Regions from separate parts of the Streptomyces sp. NPDC001902 genome, predicted to be linked through region 4. Evidence: riboswitches for the same ligand, from Rfam matches in the RefSeq annotation. Region 4 holds a riboswitch; each other region holds the start of a gene.

Region 1 (5,633 bases), on a different contig from region 4:
CTCCCAGACCTCGGGGGCGTCGTCGGGGTGCGCCCAGTCGTAGACGTTCCTGCTGCGGATGTGGCGTTCCAGGCCGCCGAACATGGTGGTGAGGGCGGCGTTGACGTCCAGGATGCGGCCGTCCATGTCGGCGATGCCGATGCCTATGGAGGCGTCCTGGAAGACCGCCCGGAAACGGACCTCGCTCTCGTGCAGGGCCTGCTCGGTGGCGGCCCGGGCGGCGAGCGCCGCCTTGGAGAGTGCCTCCTGCTCGGTCCGCGTGCGTTCCTGCAGGGCCCGGGCGTACCCGGCGGCCACCCAGTGCTGCAGGCGGTTGCAGCGGGTGCGGCCGTCCTCGGGGAACAGGGCGGGGCCGGGCGGGCAGTACAGCAGCAGGTAGGCGTCGACGACGTCGAGGATGCGGGGCAGCGCCTCGGGGTCGGTGCAGTGCGCGGCCACGAGCGCGGCGCCGACCTCCGCGGCCGGGCGGGGGTCGAAGGGCTGCGCGCGCAGCGTGGCGTCGAGACGCGCGGCGAGCGGGAGCAGGTACTCCTCGAACTCGCCGCGTGTCATGGAGGTGGCGGTGGCCGGGTAGATCGCCCGGCTCCAGATGATCGCGAAGCGCCGCAGGCTGTCGGCGGGCTCCGGCTCCGGGCCGGGCTCCCTGCTCACGGTCACGCCTTGCGGCCGACGCCCGCGAACCCGCTGAAGACGACCGGGTCGAGCTCGTCGTCGTCCGTGCCGTCGGGGCGCCACAATGGCGCGGAGACCAGGCCGGGTTCGACGAGGTCGAAGCCGTCGAAGAAGCGCTCGACCTCGGCCCGCGACCGCATGATCAGCGGCGAGCTCGCGCTGCGGTAGACGTTCTCGACCCGCTCCCCCTCCTCGGGTCTGCGCGGGCCTCCCTCGACCGAGGCGTGGGTGACGACCAGCAGGCTGCCGGGGGCGATGGCGTCGCGCAGTTCGGCCACGGCCTTGGCCGGTTCGTCGGCGTCCTCGAGGAAGTGCAGGACCGCGACGAGGAGCAGCGCGACCGGGCGCTCCAGGTCGATGAGCCCGCGCACCTGCGCGCTGTCCAGGATGTCGCGGGGCGAGCGCAGGTCGGCGGCGACGATGGCGGCGTTCTCGTGGCCCTCCAGCACGGCACGGCTGTGGGCGACGGCGACCGGGTCGTGGTCGACGTAGACGACGTGCGCGCCGGGACTGGCGGCCTGGGCGACCTCGTGGACGTTCCCGAAGGTGGGGATGCCGGAGCCGATGTCGAGGAACTGGGTGATGCCCTGGTCGACGGAGTAACGCACGGCCCTGCGCATGAACGCCCGGTTGGCCTGCATGATCTTCGGCAGCCCCGGGAAGGCCTCGATGGCCCGCCGTCCCGCCTCCCGGTCGACCTCGAAGTTGTGCGAACCGCCCAGGTAGTAGTCGTAGATGCGGGACACGCTCGGCACGGAAAGATCGATCCCCTGGGGGGCCCAGGCAGGGCGTTCCATCAACGGCTCCAGCTCGTCGGCGATCAGGATTCGTGGTCGTGGACACGACCACGTGCGAGAGAGGCTACTGATCGACCGTTCGAGAGGACACAAGAAATGGAAATATTCGATCCGTTTTCGGTCACAGACCAAAGGCATGTGCCCTGTTCCCTACAAACGGGGAACAGGGCACAGCCTACCGACGGATGACGGTCGATCAGTCCGATCAGACGTTGACGCCGTGGGCACGCAGGTACGCCAGCGGGTCCATGTCGGAGCCGAAGTCGGGGGTGGTGCGCACCTCGAAGTGCAGGTGCGGACCGGTCACGTTGCCGGTGGCGCCCGACAGGCCCAGCTGCTGACCGGCGGAGACCGACTGGCCGGCCGAGACCGACAGCGCGGACAGGTGGGCGTACTGCGAGTACCGGCCGTCGGCGTGCTTGACGACGACCTGGTTGCCGTACGAACCGCCCCAGCCCGCGGAGACCACGGTGCCGCCGGCGATCGACTTCACCTTGGTGCCGGTCGAGGCGATGAAGTCGACACCGGTGTGGTAGCCCTTGGACCACATGGCACCGGCCTGGTGGTAGGCGGTGCCCAGGGTGACGTGGTCGAGCGGGGCGGTGTAGCCGGAGGTGCTGGCGGCCTTGGCGGCGGCCGGCTTGGCGGCCGGGGCGGCCTTCGCGGCCTTGGGCGCGCTCTTGGCGGCGGCCTTCTCGCCCAGGGACAGGACCTGGCCCGGGTAGATCAGGTTCGGGTCGCCGCCGATGACCGACTCGTTGTTCGCGTACAGCTTCTGCCAGCCGCCCTCGACCGACCGGGCGTTGGCGATCTTGGAGAGGGTGTCGCCGCCGGCGACCTTGTAGGAGCCGCCGGCGCTCTTCGGCTTGGCGGTGGCGGCCTTCGGCGCCTCGGCCTTCTTGGCGGGGGCGGCGGGCTTGGCAGCCGGCTTCGCGGCGGTGCCGGAGACGCTCTGCGGGGTGGCCGACGGGTTGGCCATGGCCTTCGTCAGACCGGCCTTGGGACCGCACACGGGCCAGGCCTGCGGACCCTGGGTCGCGAGGACCTTCTCCGCGACGGCGATCTGCTCCGCCTTGGTCGCGAGGTCGGCGCGCGGGGCGTACTTCGTGCCGCCGAAGCCGGCCCAGGTGCTCTGGGTGAACTGCAGTCCGCCGTAGAAGCCGTTACCGGTGTTGATGGACCAGTTGTTGGTGCTCTCGCAGGCCGCGACCTTGTCCCAGACGCTCACGGGAGCGGCGTGGGCACCGGTGGCGCCGACGATCGGGAGCGCCACGGCGGCGCCGGTGGTGCCGGCCAGCGCGCTGATACGGGTAATGCGGGTGTTCCGCGGACGACGGTGCTTTCCCTTACCGGGCATGCCGAATTCCTCTCCGACGCCTGCGAGGTAAGCTGTCGGGTTCGGGCTGGAGATGCCCGGCCGCAATGGGGCATGCCAAATAAAGGCATGTCGCTGCGACTTCACCCCTAGCCGTCCCGAGACCAACGGGAACGGCAAACTACCTGGGTCCCCCGCTCCTGCCGTGCGGTCTTGTCATCCGGCGTCCGGGCAGCGGCAGGACTAGGCGTTCTACCCGGAAGAATCTCGCAGGAATTTGTCCTGCGAGATCTGGAAGCTAAACGACGGAATCGTCCCGGAGCAAGGACCAGAATCACGCCCCCCGGCGGACCGCAAGTCGATCATCCGCTTCTGTGACTTTAGGTGAGAAGTGTCCGCTCTGTGTAGGCGGAAAACTGTCCCACGGTAATTGCGCGATATCACCCGGTGAAATTCGGCGGGAACATTAGACGCTGCGTGGCCCATGGCCTCCGCTGCGTGTTCGGCGCGTGACACCCATCACGCATCGATTCCCTACGCATGCACTGTGGCCGCATATGTCCGGTTAGGCGGCTTAATGCCGGATAAGACAGGACGTGTTCCGGTCCAACCCGCCCCGGACCGCGCCGTCCTGAGGTCCCCCCGGAGGAACGCCCCCCGGATGCAACCGCCGAGGAGGGTCCGCGATTCCCGGACGGGCCGCGCCGAGGCGTTCCGCGGTGTGGCGTGCGCCACAACCACCCCTCCGGCGGGGCGAGAAAGGGGACGTGCACGACGGCCGCCGTCCGGAGAACGGACGTGACAGCGCCGATTGGGCGACGGTAGCCTCCCAATCCCGCACATTTTCTTACATCGCCCGGGAGACCTCGCGTGCCCTACCTCGCCGCCGACGACCGCTACGCCTCGATGGAATACCGCAGGACCGGGCGCAGCGGGGTCCTGCTGCCCGTCGTGTCCCTGGGCCTGTGGCACAACTTCGGCGACACCTCGCCGTTGGAGAACCAGCGCGCGGTGCTGCGCCGCGCCGTCGACCGCGGCGTGGTCCACATCGACCTGGCCAACAACTACGGCCCGCCCGCCGGCTCGGCCGAGGCCAACTTCGGCACCCTCTTCGCCCAGGACTTCCGCCCGTACCGCGACGAGCTCTTCATCGCCACCAAGGCCGGGTACGACATGTGGCCGGGACCGTACGGCGAATGGGGCAGCCGCAAGTACCTGCTCTCGTCGCTGGACCAGTCGCTGGGCCGCATGGGCCTGGACCACGTGGACGTCTTCTACTCGCACCGCTTCGACCCGGACACGCCCCTGGAGGAGACCATGGGCGCCCTGGACTCCGCGGTCCGCCAGGGCAAGGCCCTGTACGCCGGCATCTCCAACTACCCCGCCGAGGCGCACCGCCGGGCGACGGAGATCCTGCGCGAGCTGGGCACCCCGCTGCTGATCCACCAGGCCGCCTACAGCATCCTCCAGCGCGACCCGGAGGCCGGGGTCCTCGACGCCGTCGGCGACACCGGCACCGCGCTCATCGCGTACTCGCCGCTCGCCCAGGGCCAGCTCACCGACCGATACCTCCAGGGCGTGCCGGCCGACTCGCGGATGGCGCTCGGCCACTTCCTCAAGCGCGACGCCCTGACCGAGCTGAAGCTCACCTTCCTGCACGCCCTCAACAAGCTCGCCGGCGAGCGCGGTCAGACCCTGGCGCAGCTGGCCCTGAGCTGGGTGCTGCGCGACCCGCGGGTCGTCTCCGTCCTCATCGGCGCGAGCAGCGTCGCCCAGCTCGACCAGAACCTCGCCGCCCTCGACGCGGGCCCGCTCACCGCGGACGAGCTCGCCGAGATCGACCGCCTCTCGGCGGAGGCGGGCGTCCGCATCCCGTAACGGCCGCTCCGCACGTACGGAAGGGCGGGCCCCCGCAGGGGCCCGCCCTTCCGCGTCGGTGCCCGGCTCAGACGAGACGGGCCTCCAGCGCGGCGCGGACGCCGGGCCACTCGCCGGCGACGATGGAGTAGTACGCGCTGTCGCGGACGGTGCCGTCCACGGCGAGGGTGTGGGCGCGGCGGATGCCCTCGAAACGGCCGCCGATGCGCTCGATCGCCGCGCGGGAGCGCGCGTTGCGCGCGTCCGTCTTCAGGGTGACGCGCAACACGTCCCATACGTCGAACGCGTGGGTGAGCAGCAGCAGCTTCGCCTCGGTGTTGCAGGGGGTGCGCTGGGCGGAGGCGCCGAGCCAGGTGCTGCCGATCTCGGCGACGGTGGGCACCGCGCCGCTGCGGGGCACGGAGCGGCCGGCGGGCCAGGCGGGGGTGGCCGTCCAGTGGTCGAGGTCGAGGAACCGCGTGGAGCCGATCAGGGTGTCACGCTGGACGTCCCGCACGGCGAAGGGGAGCGCGGCCCCGGTCGCCTGGTCCTGGAGGGCCTCCTCGACGTAGCGCGCCATCGCCTCGCGGTCGGCCGGCACCTTTGTGTAGGCGTAGGTGTCGCGGGATTCGTCGGCGGCGCGCAGCAGCCCGTCCGCGTGGGCGGCGCTCAGCGGCTCCAGGCGGACGTGCTTGCCTTCCAGGGTCACGGGTTCGGGCATGCCCCGGATGCTGGTGTCCGGCCGGGTCACCCGTCAAGCGCGTTTCCGCGGGGCGCGTCGGAGGCCGGGCGTGATGGATGCGAAAATGGGGGCATGAACAGCAACGACGTGTTCTTCGACATCACGATCGACGGCGAGCCCGCCGGACGGATCGTGTTCACCCTGTTCGACGACGTGGTCCCCAAGACCGCGCGGAACTTCCGTGAGCTCGCCACCGGCGAGCACGGCTTCGGCTTCGAGGGTTCGCACTTCCACCGCGTGATCCCCGACT
Region 2 (5,633 bases), on a different contig from region 4:
TCCTGAACGACGGTCCCGGGAACGGACGGGCTCACGCCCGCATCCACGCACGCGTGCCGAACGAGGCGCAGGAGCGGGAGGCGATGTCGGCCGCGAAGGCGAGGGCGGTGTCGAAGGCGGGTGGGGTGAGGCGGGGGGTGATGTGGGCGGCGAGGTGGTGAGCGAGGGCGCCGTGGAGGACGTCGCCGGCGCCGAGGGTGTCGACGACGGGGGTGACGGCGGGGACGGGGATCTGCCCCTCGGGCCGGAGGATGGGGGACGGGCCCTGGGTGACGGCGGTCCAGCGGACGCCGGCGTCGTGGAGGTAGGCGAGGACCTCGGCCGGGGTCGAGGTGCCCGGGGGGTGGAAGTCGGCGGAGCAGACGGCGACGTCGACGTAGGGCAGCAGGGTGGGCGTGGCGGGGCGCCAGCTGCCCGCGTCCAGGAGGGTGGGGACCCCGGCGGCGCGGGCGAGGCGGGCGGCGGGCACGGCGAGGGCGGGGTGGTGGGCGTCGACGAGCACGACGTCGGCGTCGCCGACGAGGACGGAGAGGTCTCCGGGCGGGGACACGGAGGTCCCTGAGGCCACGTTGGTGGAGGCGACGGCGCGGTCGCCGGTGGCGGCGGTGACCAGGATGGTGGAGACCGCGGGGGGTTCGGGGGAGTCCGCGGTGAGATTGATGACGTCGACGCCGAGGGCCGCGAGGTCGGCGTCGATGGCGCCGGCGAGGGCGTGGCCGCCGAAGGCGGTGAGCAGGACGGCCTCGCCGCCGAGGTGGGCGAAGGTGGCGGCGGCGTTGGTCGCGGGGCCGCCGGCGGCGACGGTCTGGGTGCGGGCGGTGAGTTTCTCGTTCGGGGCCGGGACGTGGTCGACGAGGGTGATGACATCGAGGGTGCAGAGGCCTACGAAGAGTGCGCGCATGGGCGCATAGTGGCAGCAGGGAGCGTGCGTTTCGCGTCTTACGCGCCTCCTAAGGGTGGGGGTGCACCATTTTTCCGGGAGACCCGACGCGCAGAGCGTCGATGCCACTACGCTGAGTGCTCGCAATGGTGCGCGGGGAATGCCGTGAGCAGGAGGACCGCATGGGGAACGCGCGACCAGGTGGGGCGGGTCCGGCGGACGTCGAGGTGGTGCTGGCCAGGGCGCAGAACGCCTTCGACGTCGACGACCGCGTGCTGGGGCGGCTGGCCACCGCGCTGATGGGCTGCACGGAGCTGGCGTCCATCCGCCAGCGCAAGGGCCCGCCGCGCAGGCTGAGCCGCAGGACCTTGCGGCACACGTTCCTGCTGGCCGACGGCAGTACGCAGCTGCTGTGGGAGATCGAGCACAACACCGGCCCGGGCGACGACGAACCGCTGTACGAGGTGTACTCCGACCCGGACGAGCTGGCCGCCGCCCAGCACGCGATCGACGCCCGCTTCGGCGAGCCCTCTCCGGAGGAGCTGGAGGCGGAGGCCGCGGACTGGCTGGCGCGGCTGCCGCAGATGGCGATGGACCTGACGCCCGGGCCCCGGCAGTACACGGCGGACCACTCCGCGGAGCACGCGTGGCGGGTGCTCCGGCGGGCCGAGAACACGGACGTACCGGGCGAGGAGCTGCGCAGCCGGCTGGGTTCGGCGGTGGGCCACGACATCGCGTACGTCACCGGGCGGCACACGCGGATCGGCACCGGCCGGGTCGCCGGCTGGACGCTGTACGAGCACGCCTTCCTGCTCGAGACCGGCGAGGAGATCAGCCTCTGGGAGGTCGAGCACACGATGACCCCCGACGGACGTCCGGTGTGCGAGGTGTACTCCGACGAGACGGCGGCGTGCGACTCGGCGGACGTCCGGCTGGAGGCTCTCTAGCCTCGCCGGCCTCGTCGCCGGACCCCGGGCGGGACCCCGGCCGGATTGCGGCCGGGGTGCAGCCGGAGGAAATTGGGGCGTAGGCGTGTCGGTGGGAAGCGGGAGGTCCCCATGCCGGTCCTGGCGGAGGTCGAGTTCCCCGGTGTGACGGCCCTGCAGTACGAGGAGGCGAACCACCGCGCGGGGTTCGGGCCCGAGCATCCTCCCGCGGGGCTGCTCTCGCATGCCGCCGTGATCACCAACGAGGGTCTGCGGCTGGTGAACGTCTGGCAGTCCGCGCAGGCGCTCGAGGCCTTCATGGAGATCATGTTGCCCGCCGCCAAGGAGTCCGGTTTCCCCGAACCGAGCGGACCGCCGAGGATCGCGGAGCTCTACAACTTCGTCGTCCCGTAAGCGTTCGCAGACGTCCCGTGGGCATCCCGTATGGGCGTCTCGTGGGCGTCCCGCGAAACGGACCGGCGGCCCTGGGTGACGGGGGGTGTCACCAGGACCGCCGGAGTCCGTGGGGCCGGTCGCTCAGACGGACAGGCCCTTACTGCGCAGCCAGCCCATCGGGCCGATCGGGTCGCCGCCACCGGGGCGCACCTCGAGGTGCAGGTGCGGGCCCGTGACGTTGCCCGTCGCGCCGACACGGCCGATGGTGTCACCCGTGTTGACCTTGCCGGAGGTGACGATCATCGAGGAGAGGTGGCAGTACCAGAGCTCGGTGCCGTCGTCGAGGGTCAGGATGATCCGGTAGCCGTACGAACCCGCCCACCCGGCCTCGGTGATGGTGCCGCTGTGGATGGCCTTGACCGGGGTGCCGGTGGGGGCGGCGAAGTCCTGGCCGGTGTGGGTGTTGGCCCACAGCGAGCTGGACTCGCCGAAGCCGGCGGTCAGCGTGTACGAGGTGACCGGCTTGACGAAGCTCTTGGCGAGCTCGGCCAGGCGGGCGGCCTCGAGCTTCTTCGCGGCCTCCGCCACGGCCTTCTTCTTGGCGGCGGCCTCAGCGCGGACCCGCTCCGCCGCCGCGGACTTGGCGGCCTTGGCCGCCGCCTCCTGCTGTGCGGCGTTCCTGGCGGACCGGTCGGCGGCGTTCCGCTGCTGCTGGGCCTGGTCGAGGATGCGGTTGCGCAGGGCCTCACCCGCGTCGGGGCTGAGTGCCTCGGCGACCTGCTTGGCCTCGGGCGCGCTGTCGTCGCCGACGAGCGCTCCGATGCCGGGCAGGTGGGACACCTCGGGCAAGGAGACGGGGAGCGGGTTCTTGCCCTCGGCGGTGGCGACCCCTCCGACGCCCAGCACGGCCACGGCCGCGACCCCGAAGACGGCCGAACCGCGGCCCATGGAGCGCTGCTTGGCGACGCGGTGCCGGGCGCGACGGGGGCCGGCGGACTCCTCGGTGGGGTTCCACGGCTCGGCCTGCGGGCCCTCGTAGGGCGCGCTCTCGAAGGTGTCGGGGTCCTCGAGGTCCCCCGTACCGTCGAAGGCCTCGATGTGCTCGGGGAGGGGCTGGGCGGGTGCGGGGGCAGCGGCCTCGGGCGCCTCATAGCCCGCGGCCTCGTAGCCCGCGGACGTGGTGTCGTGGGAGGTCGTCGCCTCGGCGGCTGCCGCGTCGAACCAGCCGGCGGCCATGTTCCACTGGCCGGTGTCCCAGCCGTCGATCGCGTTCTTCGTCGGCGGTGCCTGCTCGGCTGCCGGGGGATTCCAGCCGGCGGCGATGTTCCACTCGGCGGTGTCCCACTCGGAGTACGCGGTTGCGGACCCCTGTTGCTGCCCGGGTATCAGGGCAGGCTCGTTCGACGCCACGCGGGCGCGCTCCTTTCCTTCCTTCTCGCCTACCGGGTTAGCTGACGGGTTCGGAGCAGGAAGGTCTCCTACGAGGACCGCGGAGGGCCCCCGATTCACCCCAGGAAGTGGTTCCCCGGTTCCCGCGGACGGGATTCGGCAAGCGCACGGCGCCGCCCTGTCGGCGGCGGGATGACCGCGCTGCGTTATCGAACGTTAATAGAGGCGCCCGCCAATTCCAAGCCACTCAAGCGAGTTCATGACGGGAATCTATGGGGATGGACAGGACATACGTGGACATTGGGCCGTGACTGCCGTGACCTACGGGAAATGTGAGTGTGCATCAGTCGTTATGCGGAAGGGAGTGCCGCGCTCACGAGGAGTGATGGTCACCCCGGACCCCGGCCGCCGAGCGCGCGCCCCAGACGGCCGCCCAGACGCTCCGCCGTGGCGTCGGCGCTGCGGTGCGTCGCGAGCATTCCGTGCACTTCACGCTGCAGGACCCGGGTGAACGTGACGTAGTGCGCGGTCGCCGGACGGGCCCTGGCGGCCTGCAGCGCGCACCACAGCACGGTCGTGTAACCGGGGGTCGCGACGGACGGCGAGGGCGAGGGCTCCGAGCCGTGCCCCGCGGGACGGTCGTGGAACCATGCACGGGGGTCGTGAGGATCGTCACAGTTGACATCCCCGGCTCCGTATGCAGACCGCCGCGCGGGGGCGAAACCCGCCCCGAGCAGGGCATGTTGGGCGCCGCGTCCGGTCAGGAAGCGGATCAGGTCCGCGGCGTCGTCCGGGCGGTCGCTGGTCGCCGCCACCCCCAGGCTCTGACCGCCGAGGGCGGCGACGCCGGGGAGCCGGGCCACACCGAAGCGGACACCGGGGGCGAGGGTGGCGTCGAGCCGGTTGTAGGCGTAGGGCCAGTTGCGCATCAGCACGCTCTGACCCTCGGTGAACTGGGCGAGCGTGACGGACTCGTCGGCCTCCAGGGACTCCGGGTTGAGGTTGTTGGCGGCACCCAGCCGGCCGAGCTCATCCAGGCCCTCGCGCAGCCCGTCCTCGGTGCCGATGTAGCGGCCGTCGCCGTCGACGAGTGCGACGCCCGCGGTCCAGAAGGCTTCCAGGGTGTTGACGGTCAGCCCCTCGTACGCGCGCAGCTGGGTGGTGTAGGCGGGGTGGCCGAGCGGGCGGACGTCGGCGAGCAGGTCGCTGATCTTGGCGTAGCCGCGCAGGTCGGCGGGGCGGCGACCGGCCTTGGCGAGGTCGTCGGTGCGGTAGTAGAGCAGGCCGACGTCGGTGTTGAAGGGCACCGTGTACGTGCGGCCCTTCCAGCGGCCCGCGTCCGCGGCCTGGGGCAGGAAGTCCCCGTCGACGAGGGCGGGGTCGAGCGGGCGCAGCAGCCCGCTGTCGGCGAACTCGGGGATCCAGCTGATGTCGAGGTTGACCACGTCGTACGCGGCGGTGCCGGACTGGAAGGCGCCGATCAGCTCGCTGCGCTGCTCGTCGGAGGCGGAGGGGAGCTCGACGAGCCGGGCGGGCCGGTCCGGGTTGCGCCGGTTCCACGCGTCGATCAGCGCACGGCGGACCCCGGGCTGCCCGCCGGCGGTGAGGTCGGCGTCGCTGGCGACGATCAGCGGCCGGGAGCGGTCGGGTGCCGGGCCCGGCGCCGCGGCGGGGCCGCTGCAGGCCGCGACGGCCAGCAGGAGCAGGACGCCCAGGGTGCGGCGCCGGCGGCGGACGGAGCGCGGGGGCGGGAGGGTGCCGCCCGTGCTCCTGGGGCCCGGGGCTGTCATGACCCTCCCGAGGTGAGGCGGGTGATCGTCTCCGCGACCCGGTCCGGAAGGTCCTGCGTGGCCGCCAGGCAGGCGCCGCCGCCCTCCGTCACCGCCTTGTTGAAGCGCAGCGAGCAGCCGTAGCTCTCCAGGGAGACCACCAGTACGGGGACGTCCACGTCCGGCGGCTCCGCTCGGGCACTGTCCTCGTCGTCGGTGATGAGGACGATCAGGGCGCCGGGGGAGTCGGCGAGCGCGCGGGACCACCGGCGC
Region 3 (5,633 bases), on a different contig from region 4:
GACGACCTTGTAGGGCAGGCCGACGCGGATGAAGACCTCTTCGAAGACACGGGACTGCGCGTTGGTCCGGTAGAAGACCGCGACCTCGCCGGGGCGGGCGTCGCCGGAGTCGGTGAGCCGGTCGATCTCGTCGGCGATGAACTGCGCCTCGTCGTGCTCCTGGTCGGCGACGTAGCCGGTGATGACCGGGCCCTGGCCGGCCTCCGTCCACAGGTTCTTGGGGCGGCGGGAGGCGTTGCGCTCGATGACGGCGTTGGCGGCGGTCAGGATGTTCTGGGTGGAGCGGTAGTTCTGCTCCAGCAGGATCGTGCGGGCCTGCGGGTAGTCCTCCTCGAACTGGAGGATGTTGCGGATCGTGGCGCCGCGGAAGGCGTAGATGCTCTGGTCGGCGTCACCGACCACGCACAGCTCGGCGGGCCCCTCTCCGCCCTCCTCCGCGTCACCGGTCCCGACCAGCTCGCGCACCAGGGTGTACTGGGCGTGGTTGGTGTCCTGGTACTCGTCGACCAGGACGTGCCGGAACCGGCGCCGGTAGTGCTCGGCGACGTCCGGGAAGGCCTGGAGCAGGTTGACCGTGGTCATGATGATGTCGTCGAAGTCGAGCGCGTTGGCCTCGCGCAGCCGCGACTGGTACATCGCGTAGGCCTCGGCGAGCTTCTTCTCGAAGGGGTTCTCGGCCTGGTCGGCGAAGGTCTCCTCGTCGATGAGCTCGTTCTTGAGGTTGGAGACCTTGGCGCTGAAGGACTTCGGCGGGAACTGCTTGGGGTCCAGGTCCAGGTCGCGGCAGACCAGGGCCATCAGCCGCTTGGAGTCGGCCGCGTCGTAGATCGAGAAGCTGGAGGTGAAGCCGAGCCTCTTGGACTCCCGGCGCAGGATGCGGACGCACGCGCTGTGGAAGGTGGAGACCCACATCACGTTGGCGCGCGGGCCGACCAGCTGCTCGACCCGCTCCTTCATCTCCCCGGCGGCCTTGTTGGTGAAGGTGATCGCCAGGATCTGGCCGGGGTGCACCTTGCGGGCGCCCAGCAGGTACGCGATGCGGTGGGTGAGCACCCGGGTCTTGCCCGAGCCGGCGCCGGCGACGATGAGCAGCGGGGAGCCGGTGTGCTCGACGGCGGCACGCTGCTGCTCGTTGAGCCCCTCCAGCAGCGCGGACGGGTCGACGACCGGGCGGGGGGCGCCGTCCCGGTAGTACGCGTCCCGGTCGACGGGCGCGTCGAAGCGCCCCTCGAAGAGGTCGTCGGGAGCCGTGTCGGGCTCGTCCTCGGGAGGCGGCGGGGGCTCCTCCTCCCTCGGTTCGAGGCCGGCCAGGAAGCTGTCGTCAAAGAGGCTGCTCATCGCCTCCCGAGTCTAGGCCGTGGGACGGACAGCGGTGCGCCGCTTGCCCCAGCCCGAGCCCCAGCCGAGCCCGAGCCCGCACCCTCCGCGGCACGGCCCGTCGCCGTCCGTGGCGGCCCGTGGCGACCCCGCATGGTGAAGGTCACGAAATGATTGCGGACAATTCGAACACCAGGGTTCCCACGGACCCCCGCAGTTGACTACCGTGCCGCATCAGGCGGTCCGCTCCATGCGGCGGCGACCGTGCCGTCACGGGCCGCCTCCGCTGAGTCCGGCGACCGCCGGAGCCGGGGACCCACGACCTTGGGGTGAATCGGTCCGCACGAGCGCAGCGCGCCCGCACGGCCCGTAGGGCGGCCTTCCGAAGCCCGAACCCGACAGCTAACCCGGTAGGCGGTCCACGGAAGGAGCCGCCTGACTTGGCGACGCACCGCAAGCCGCGCCCGCGCGCGCTGACCGTCCCCGGCCCCCGGGCCGCGGTGGGGCTCACGACCGCCGCGCTGGCGACCGTCACCCTCTTCGGCGAGAGCGCGAGCGCGGCGCCCGCCTCACCCGACAAGCCCTCCATCACCGAGGTCAAGGCCCAGGTCGACAAGCTCCACCACCAGGCCGAGGCCGCCACCGAGCGCTACAACGGCGCCAAGGAGCAGACCGAGCAGCAGCGGGCGCGCGCCGACGCGCTGCTGGACCAGGTGGCCCGCAGGACCGAGACGCTCAACTCCGCCCGCCGCACCATCGGCGAGTACGCCGCGGCGCAGTACCGGGGCGGCGGCCTGGACGGGACGACGAGCTTCCTGCTCACCTCCGACCCGCAGCAGTTCCTGGACCAGGCGCACCTGATGGACCGCCTGTCCGACCGCCAGGAGCACGCGCTGGAGACCTTCCGCTCCGAACAGGCGGAGACGACGGCCAAGCGCGCCGAGGCGGTCGAGAGCCTGCAGAAGCTGACGGACGCGCAGCGGCGGCTGAACGCGGAGAAGACCACGGTCAAGCAGAAGCTCGCCGCGGCGCAGAAGCTGCTGAACAGCCTCACCGCCCAGGAGAAGGCACGGCTGGCGGCGCTGGAGAAGAAGCGGCAGGAGGAGGCCGCCGCGAAGGCCGCGGAGATCGCCGCCAAGGAGAAGGCCGCGCAGGAGGCGGCCGGGGGGTCGGGCTCGACGGCCCCGGTGTCCGGCACCTACGCCGCCAAGGCGGCCAAGGCGATCGAGTTCGCGCGCGCCCAGCTGGGCAAGCCGTACGTGTACGGCGCCACCGGCCCCAACTCCTACGACTGCTCGGGCCTGACCCAGGCCGCCTGGGGCGCCGCGGGCGTCTCGATCCCCCGCGTCACCTACGACCAGGTCGACTTCGGCAGCCGCGTCACCGCCGACCAGCTGCAACCCGGCGACCTGGTCTTCTTCTACTCGGACGTCACCCACGTCGGCCTCTACATCGGCGGCGGCCAGATGATCCACGCCCCCCACACCGGGACCGTGGTGAAGATCGCCCCGATCACGGAGATGCCGATCTACGGCTACGCCCGGATGGCCTGAGCCCCCGCCCGGCCCGTCGCCTCGGCCGGGCTCAGGTCCACAGCACCGCGATGAAGATGTTGGCGGTGGTCAGCGCACCCACGGTGCCGAAGGCCGCCGCCGGCACCTTCTCCTCGTCCCGCTTGACGTAGACCAGGCCGAGGATCACCACCAGGATCGCGAGCTTCACGCCGATCTTGACGTTGTTGACCGGCTGGTCGTCGGCCTGGTTGAGGCCGACCAGCAGCGCGCCCGTGACCAGCATGGTCAGCGCGCCGTGCAGCATGCCCGGCACGAACCGGGCCTCGCCGCGGCCCATGGCCTTCATCTGGGTGAGGAAGCCGCCCAGCAGCGCGGCGATGCCGATGATGTGCAGGCCGACGATCAGGTTGATGAGTACGTCCATGGCTCAGGACCCTAGCCAGGCTCGTACCAGCACTCGGCACCGAGGTCGCCCTCTTCCGTCATATCGGTCACGGCCGGACCGCAAGTGACCAGGTCACCCGTCGAACAGCGGTCATCCGCGGGCAGTCCGCGGCCGAATCGGACCAGTCCCGCACAGTCCGGAGCCCGCTCACGGCGTCCAGGTTTAGCGTCCTGCCCCAGGTGGCCGATCCCCACTGCCGCGAGGACCCCGTCCCCGGCACGGCCGCCCCCGCCGAAGGTCCGGCGGTGGACGGCTCCCCGTCCGCCCGCCGCCGGACCGCAGGGGGGCGTACGGACAGCCCGGAAGGAGTGACGGCGCGTGGCGTCGCACAGAAGGCCCAAGGAACGCGGCCTGGCAGGCACGACCGCGCGCACCGCAGCCGGTCTCGCCCTGGCGGGCGCGGCCTCCGTGACGGTGTTCGGGGAGGCCGGGCACGCCGAACCCCGGCTGACCACGGACGAGGCCAGGGCCCGGGTGGACCGCCTGTACGAGGAGGCCGAGCAGGCCACCGAACGGTACAACGGAGCGAAGGAGAAGGCGGACACGGCCACCGGGCGGATCGAGCGCCTCCAGGACGAACTCGCCCGCAGGACCGAGCGGCTCAACGTCACCCGCGACGACCTCGGCTCCCTCGCCACCGCCCAGTACCGCAGCGGCGGCATCGACCCCGCCGTCCAGCTGGCCCTCGCCTCCTCCCCCGGCGACTACCTGGAGCGCGCCGGGATGCTGGACCGGATGAGCAGCCGCCAGAACGCCGCGCTGCGCGCCCTGTCGGCCCAGCGGCGGGGCATCGAGCAGCTGCGCACCGAGACCGAGGGCGAGCTGGCGGAGCTGCGCGGCACCCGCGCCGAACTCGCCCGCCACAAGCACACCGTGGAGCAGCGCCTGGCCTCCGCGCGGCAGCTGCTCGGCCGTCTCACCGCCGCCGAGCGCGCCGAGGTGCTGTCCTCCGGGGGCCACGGTTCCGCCGACCCGGCCCGCGCCGGCCGCGGCGCCACCGGCTCCCGCGCCGGGCTGGCGCCCGCGGCCGCCCCCAACGCACGCGCCGCCCGTGCCGTCTCCTTCGCCTACGGCTCCCTCGGCCTGCCCTACGTCTGGGGCGCCACCGGGCCCTCGGCGTACGACTGCTCGGGCTTCACGCAGGCCGCCTGGCGGTCGGCCGGGGTCTCCCTGCCGCGCACGACGTACACCCAGATCAACGCGGGCACCCGGATCTCCCGTTCCCAACTGGAGCCCGGCGACCTGGTGTTCTTCTACTCGGGGATCAGCCACGTCGGCCTCTACGTGGGCAACGGCATGATGATCCACGCCCCCCGCACCGGTGACGTCGTCAAACTCGCCCCGGTCGACCAGATGCCCTTCGCGGGCGCCACGCGTCCGGCGTGACGCCCGCGCCGCGGGACCTCAGACCAGCCGGCGCGCGGTCGCCCAGCGGGTGAGTTCGTGCCGGTTGCTGAGCTGCAGCTTGCGCAGCACCGCCGAGACGTGCGACTCGACCGTCTTCACCGAGATGTAGAGCTGCTTGGCGACTTCCTTGTACGCGTAGCCGCGCGCGATCAGCCGCAGCACCTCGCGCTCACGCTGGGTCAGCCGGTCCAGGTCCTCGTCGACCGGCGGGGCGTCGGTGGAGGCGAAGGCGTCCAGGACGAAGCCGGCCAGCCGGGGTGAGAAGACGGCGTCGCCGTCGGCGACCCGGAAGACCGAACTGACCAGGTCGGGGCCGGTGATGGTCTTGGTGACGTAGCCGCGGGCGCCGCCGCGGATCACCCCGATGACGTCCTCGGCAGCGTCGGAGACCGACAACGCCAGGAAGCGCACGGGGTGTTCGGCGCCGACCATGAGGCCCGCGCAGCGCTTGAGGACCTCGACCCCGCCGCCGCCGGGCAGGTGGACGTCGAGCAGGACGACGTCGGGCCGCGTCGCGGTGATGACGGACACCGCCTGGTCCACGTCGGCGGCCTCGCCGACCACGTCGACCCCGGTCCGCTCGGTCTCGCCGATCTCGGCCTGCACCCCGGTGCGGAACATCCGGTGGTCGTCGACGAGGACGACCCTCACGCGTCGTTCCGTGCTCATGACGATCTCCCTGGTCCCTGGGCCCTGTCCATCTCCAGCTCCACTTCCGTCCCCCCGCCCGGCGCCGAGCGCAGCCGCGCCTCGCCGCCGTTGCGCCGCATCCGGCCGATGATGGACTCCCGGACGCCCATCCTGTCCGACGGTACGTCGTCGAGGTCGAAGCCGGGTCCGCGGTCGCGGACCGACACGAAGACCCTGCTCTCCTCGACCTCCGCGTACACCTGCACGGGCTCGTCCCCACCGTACTTGGCGGCGTTGACCATGGCCTCGCGGGCCGCCTG
Region 4 (5,633 bases):
TGGTACGCCACACCGGTCAGGCACCGGAGCGGATCGGGGCCGACATCGAACGGGACACCATTTTTGACGCACCGTCGGCCCTCGCCTACGGCCTGGTGGACCGGCTGACGCTGAGCCGCAAGGACGGCGCCGGCCGCGCCCCGCGCGCCCTGCGGTGACGGGCCGTGGTACCCGAACTGCCCCCGCTCCCCGCACTGACGCGGGCCGAGGGCGAGCTGATCGACACCTACCTGCAGGTCGTGGACCTGCTGGGCCGGATCAACCCGTCCCGCTCCCGGGACACCTACGGGGCGCTGCGCGCCGCGCAGGCCCTGGTGGGGAGGGCGGCTGAGCTGCGGGACGCGCTGACGCTGATGCACATGCGCGGGGAGGGCGAGGTGCACACGGCGACGATGGAACGGGCGCTGCGGGTGCTGGACGGCGAACGGCGCACCGGTCAGGTCACCTTGCCGCCATCACGGCCGTGCTGACGGAGCGTCACGACACACTGGTCCGTTCGGGCGGCGCGAACTCGAACCGAATGGACTCGCCCGATCGTTGTATCTGCCGTGGACGGCCGAGTGGCCCCGAGTTGCGCGATATGGCCGCACACATCCGGAATCTGACGCTCCGTCCCTGGTGTTCGACTCCTTTCGAGTCGTCAGTCCGGGTCCCGTGTCGCGGAGTCCACCCGAATAGGTGAGTCGTGAACAGACTCACATTCGACCGGTTGTGCTGGGAATCGGCCGCTTCGGTGGGTGATCATCCCTTCGACGACAAGCCCCCGTCATCCCGGCGGGGCGGTCCGCGCGGACGCCGAATCCTGCCGCCGCGCGGATGCCAGGTCGACGACGACTCATCGGCAGGAGCGGAGGACCCGAGCACTACGGGTCCGGTCGCCGGACCCTTGGGGTGAAGCCGCAGCCGCGGCCGGGCATCTTCGCCTGCCCGAACCCGACAGGTCATCCTTCGCAGGCGGACGACGAAGGGTTGCGCATGAGTGCGCCAACAGCCATGTCCGGGGTCCTGTGCCGGCTCGGAGCGGTCTCCGCCCTCACGGCGGCCGCCGTGGCCGGTCCCGCCGTACTGCCGGAGCTCGCCCAGCAGGCAGACGCGGCGGCGGTCTCCGCCAAGGCGCTGAAGATCGCGGCATCCAAGAGGGGCGCGCCGTACCAGTACGGGGCCGCCGGCCCCGGCAGGTTCGACTGCTCCGGGCTCACCTTCTACTCCTTCAAGAAGGCGGGCAAGAAGCTCCCCCGTACCGCGGGCGCCCAGTACAACAGCGTCCGGCACATCCGGAAGTCCTCACGGACCCGTGGTGACCTGGTCTTCTTCCACTACGGGAGCAACGTGTACCACGTGGGGATGTACGCCGGGCACGGGAAGATCTGGCACTCCCCCAAACCCGGCGGGCGGGTGCGGCTGGAGAAGATCTGGAGCCGCAGCGTCTGGTACGGACGGGTGAAGTGACCCCGGTCGCGGGGGGGGGGGGGGGGGGCGCCCCCCCCCCCCCCCCCCCCCCCCCCCCCCCCCCCCCTCCCGCGGTCTTGGGGACGGAACTCAGTGCCGGGCCTGCTCCGGGTGGCGCAGGCACCAGCCGGCCCAGGCGGAGGCGACCATCTCGCGCACCTCGTGGCGGGCCGTCCAGCCCAGCTCCTCCTCGATCCGCGAGGCGGAGGCGACGACCCGGGCGGGGTCGCCGGGGCGGCGCTCGATGACCTGCGCCGTCGCGTCGGTGCGGCCGGTGACCGAGCCGATGATGCCCACCATCTCGGCGACCGAGACGCCCTCGCCGCGGCCGATGTTCAACACCAGGGCGGCGGTCGGGTCCTCCGCCAGCCGGCGCGCGGCGGCGACGTGGGCGGAGGCGATGTCCTCGACGTGGATGAAGTCGCGTACGCAGGTGCCGTCGGGGGTCTCGTAGTCGTCGCCGAAGATCAGCGGGGGCTTCCCCTGGGAGAGCCGTTCGAAGACCATCGGCACGAGGTTGAAGATCCCCGCGTCACCCAGCTCGGGCGTGGCCGCGCCGGCCACGTTGAAGTAGCGCAGGCAGGCGGTGGCGATGCCGTGGGCGGCACCCGTCGCCCGGACCATCCACTCGCCGACGAGCTTGGTCTCCCCGTACGGGCTCATGGGCGCGCACGGGGTCTCCTCGGTCACCAGGTCGACGTCGGGCATCCCGTAGACCGCGGCGGAGGACGAGAACAGGAAGCTGGTCACCCCGGCGCGCACCGCGGCCTCCAGGACGGTCTGCAGGCCCTGGACGTTCTCCCGGTAGTAGTGGAGCGGACGCTCCACCGACTCTCCGACCTGCTTCTTCGCCGCGATGTGCACGATCCCGCGCACCGAGTGATCGCGCAGCACCCGGTCCAGCAGCTCCGCGTCCAGCACGGAGCCCTTCTCCAGGTGCACCCCGGCGGGCAGCCGCTGCGGGTCGCCGGTGCTCAGGTCGTCCACGACGACGACCTGCTCGCCGCCGTCGACCATGGCCTTCACCACATGCGACCCTATGTATCCGGCACCGCCAGTAATCAACCACGTCATCCGACGCATCCTAACGGCTCTCCCACGGCGGCCCCGAACCCCCTGCGGGACGGGCCCCGCGGTACACTCCGCCGACTTTTTGTTTACTATCCATTCATCCACACAACCGTTTGCCGTCGCCCCGCGTCGTAGGAACGGTTGGAGCAGGCCCCACCGCGGGACACCGCTCGCCCGACGGCCCGCGCAGCATCGCGGACGCGTCCCAGCCTCAACCGATCCGCTGCCCCGGTTCGGTGCCTGATTCGCCTCGAAAGGGTTCTGGTCCATGGAAATACCGCCGCTCGCGGAAGTACGGCGCCTCACCGAGAAGAAGCGGGACGCCTGGTGGACCGTTTTCCTGGTCGACCCCGTGGCGACCCCGTTGGTGCGCTGGACGGCCAGGTGGACCCGACTCACCCCCAACCAGATCACCTGGGGCGCCCTCTTCCTCGGCCTGGGAGCCGCGGCCTGCTTCGCGCTCGCCGACTGGAAGTACCTGATCATCGGCGCCGTGCTGTACCACTTCAGCTTCATCCTGGACTGCATGGACGGGAAGCTGGCCCGGCTCACCGGCAAGGGCTCCGAGTTCGGCGGCTGGCTCGATTACATCTTCGACCGCATCCGCGTGGTGTGCTGCGCCGCGGCCCTCATGGGCGGCCAGTTCTACCGCACGGACAACCCCGTCTACATGTGGCTCGCCCTCGCGGTGATCTTCCTCGACGCGCTGCGGTACCTCGACGCGCTGCAGATCTTCAAGGTGCGGCACGGCATGCGCAAGAAGATCCAGAAGCGCCTGCAGGAGCTCGACTCCGCCAAGCCGCACGCCTTCATGGAGGACCTGCTGCGCGAGCGCTCGGAGGACGAGACGCAGGCCGAGGCGGAGGCCAGGAACGAGGCCGAGACGGAGGCGGACGCGTCCGTGCGGACCGTCCCCGCGCAGTGGACCGGTCCTGACGCCGCCCGGCCGGCCGCCACGGTCGCGGCGGACGCCGCCACCCCGGCCGACCAGGCTTCGGACGCCGCGCCCGGACGGGTCATCGACCTTCAGGTGACGTTCAAGGACCGTTTCGGCCCCTACGCGGCCTTCCGCGACTTCCTGATCCGGCACCGGGTCCGGCCGCACCTGATCAGCGGCATCGAGTTCCAGATGGCGGTCTTCATCATCGCGCCGCTGACCGGTGCCATCATCGGGACCACGATCGCCGCGGCCGCGCTGCTGCTGATCTTCGAGTTCGCCATCATCTACAAGCTGCTGCTCTCCACGCGCGACTTCGAGCGCGTGATGGCCGACCTCGACGAGGAGGCCCGCTCGTACCACGAGAGCGACAGCGCGACGCCTCTGCAGACGTCCATGAGCTGAACCGCTCGCCGGCCGGTCCCCCGGCCGGCCGTGCAAGGACAAGGGCCGGCCCCCTCGGTGAGGGGGCCGGCCCTTGTCCTTCGCGGTCGCGGCTCAGGAGTCGAACGGGTCGAAACCCTCGAACTCCTTCTGGACGTCGTCCCGTTCGGCGTCCCGGTCCTTGCGGCGCTGCGCGGCCGGCCGGGGCTCGTCGAAGCGGTGGTCCTCGCCGCGGCGTCCGAGCATCTCCGCGCCGGCCGCGACGGACGGCTCCCAGTCGAAGACCACGGCGTCGTCCTCGGCACCGATGACGACCTCGTCGCCCTCACGGGCGCCGGCCTTGACCAGCTGCTCCTCGACACCGAGGCGGGCGAGCCGGTCGGCGAGGTAGCCGACGGCCTCATCGTTGGCGAAGTCGGTCTGGCGCACCCAGCGTTCGGGCTTCTCACCGCGGACGCGGTAGAAGCCGTCCTCGGCGGTGACGGTGAAGCCGGCGTCGTCCACGGCCTTGGGCCGGATGACGATACGGGTGGCCTCCTGGACCGGCTGGGCGGCGCGCGCCTCGGCCACGATGCCGGCGAGGGCGTAGGACAGCTCGTTGAGGCCCTTGTGGGCCACCGCCGACACCTCGAAGACCCGGTAGCCGCGCGCCTCGAGGTCGGGGCGGACCATGTCGGCGAGGTCCTGGCCGTCGGGGATGTCGACCTTGTTGAGGACGACGATCCGCGGACGGTCCTCGAGACCGCCGTACGCCCGCAGTTCCGCCTCGATCACGTCGAGGTCGCTCAGCGGGTCGCGCTCGGACTCCAGGGTGGCGGTGTCCAGGACGTGCACCAGGACGCTGCAGCGCTCGACGTGCCGCAGGAACTCCAGGCCCAGGCCGCGTCCCTCGCTGGCGCCCGGGATGAGCCCGGGGACGTCGGCGACGGTGAAGACGGTCGAACCGGCCGTGACCACGCCCAGGTTGGGGACGAGCGTGGTGAAGGGGTAGTCCGCGATCTTCGGCTTGGCCGCCGAGAGCACGGAGATGAGCGAGGACTTGCCCGCGCTCGGGTAACCGACCAGCGCCACGTCGGCGACCGTCTTCAGCTCCAGGACGAGGTCCCGGCTCTGACCGGGCTCGCCCAGCAGCGCGAACCCCGGCGCCTTGCGGCGCGCCGAGGCCAGCGCCGCGTTGCCGAGGCCGCCGCGGCCGCCCTGGCCGGCGATGAAGGTGGTGCCGTGGCCGACGAGGTCCGCGAGCACGTTGCCGTGCCCGTCCATGACGACGGTGCCGTCCGGGACGGGCAGGACCAGGTCCGTGCCCTCCTTGCCGGAACGGTTGCCGCCCTCGCCGGGCTTGCCGTTGGTGGCCTTGCGGTGCGGGTGGTGGTGGTACTCGATGAGCGTGGTGACCGACTGGTCGACGACCAGCGTCACATCGCCGCCACGGCCGCCGTTGCCGCCGTCCGGGCCGCCCAGCGGCTTGAACTTCTCCCGGTGCACGGAGGCGCAGCCATGGCCCCCGTTACCCGCGGCGACGTGCAGCTCGACGCGGTCCACGAAGGTGGTCATGCGGATGTTCCTCCAGATGCGTACGGGAATGTCTGTGGGTTAACGCGCCGAGGGCGGACCTGCTTCCCGGTCCGGGAAACAGGGTCCGCCCTCGGTGAAGTCGTATCGCGGCCGATCAGGCGACCGGGACGATGTTCACGACCTTGCGACCACGGCTGGTGCCGAACTCGACCGCACCGGCGGCGAGGGCGAACAGCGTGTCGTCCTTGCCACGGCCGACGCCCGAGCCGGGGTGGAA

The links. A riboswitch is a leader RNA that binds a small molecule or an ion and turns the genes downstream of it on or off. The one in region 4 is predicted to bind cyclic di-AMP.
Region 1: another riboswitch for cyclic di-AMP. It lies ahead of ACFYYN_RS27105 (transglycosylase family protein); the one in region 4 lies ahead of ACFYYN_RS14900 (C40 family peptidase).
Region 2: another riboswitch for cyclic di-AMP. It lies ahead of ACFYYN_RS02015 (M23 family metallopeptidase); the one in region 4 lies ahead of ACFYYN_RS14900 (C40 family peptidase).
Region 3: another riboswitch for cyclic di-AMP. It lies ahead of ACFYYN_RS06220 (C40 family peptidase); the one in region 4 lies ahead of ACFYYN_RS14900 (C40 family peptidase).

What each region holds. Positions count from the first base shown of each region.
Region 1 covers NZ_JBIATA010000018.1:141,863-147,495, forward strand. Annotated here, with positions in the region: gene ACFYYN_RS27095 (putative bifunctional diguanylate cyclase/phosphodiesterase) at 1-657, opposite strand, end outside; gene ACFYYN_RS27100 (SAM-dependent methyltransferase) at 654-1,469, opposite strand; gene ACFYYN_RS27105 (transglycosylase family protein) at 1,675-2,826, opposite strand; cyclic di-AMP (ydaO/yuaA leader) riboswitch at 2,829-3,020, opposite strand; gene ACFYYN_RS27110 (aldo/keto reductase) at 3,655-4,662, shown strand; gene ACFYYN_RS27115 (GNAT family N-acetyltransferase) at 4,730-5,362, opposite strand; gene ACFYYN_RS27120 (peptidylprolyl isomerase) at 5,456-5,633, shown strand, end outside.
Region 2 covers NZ_JBIATA010000001.1:426,241-431,873, reverse strand. Annotated here, with positions in the region: gene ACFYYN_RS02035 (hypothetical protein) at 1-6, shown strand, start outside; gene ACFYYN_RS02030 (PfkB family carbohydrate kinase) at 32-901, opposite strand; gene ACFYYN_RS02025 (DUF6227 family protein) at 1,063-1,827, shown strand; gene ACFYYN_RS02020 (hypothetical protein) at 1,939-2,220, shown strand; gene ACFYYN_RS02015 (M23 family metallopeptidase) at 2,344-3,300, opposite strand; cyclic di-AMP (ydaO/yuaA leader) riboswitch at 3,624-3,763, opposite strand; gene ACFYYN_RS02010 (extracellular solute-binding protein) at 3,981-5,381, opposite strand; gene ACFYYN_RS02005 (caspase, EACC1-associated type) at 5,378-5,633, opposite strand, start outside.
Region 3 covers NZ_JBIATA010000002.1:625,526-631,158, forward strand. Annotated here, with positions in the region: gene pcrA (DNA helicase PcrA) at 1-1,338, opposite strand, end outside; cyclic di-AMP (ydaO/yuaA leader) riboswitch at 1,592-1,749, shown strand; gene ACFYYN_RS06220 (C40 family peptidase) at 1,758-2,870, shown strand; gene ACFYYN_RS06225 (hypothetical protein) at 2,902-3,255, opposite strand; gene ACFYYN_RS06230 (C40 family peptidase) at 3,595-4,662, shown strand; gene ACFYYN_RS06235 (LuxR C-terminal-related transcriptional regulator) at 4,681-5,352, opposite strand; gene ACFYYN_RS06240 (PspC domain-containing protein) at 5,349-5,633, opposite strand, start outside.
Region 4 covers NZ_JBIATA010000007.1:179,007-184,639, forward strand. Annotated here, with positions in the region: gene ACFYYN_RS14890 (ATP-dependent Clp protease proteolytic subunit) at 1-158, shown strand, start outside; gene ACFYYN_RS14895 (hypothetical protein) at 165-470, shown strand; cyclic di-AMP (ydaO/yuaA leader) riboswitch at 819-972, shown strand; gene ACFYYN_RS14900 (C40 family peptidase) at 976-1,449, shown strand; gene galE (UDP-glucose 4-epimerase GalE) at 1,540-2,523, opposite strand; gene ACFYYN_RS14910 (CDP-alcohol phosphatidyltransferase family protein) at 2,789-3,862, shown strand; gene obgE (GTPase ObgE) at 3,956-5,395, opposite strand; gene rpmA (50S ribosomal protein L27) at 5,511-5,633, opposite strand, start outside.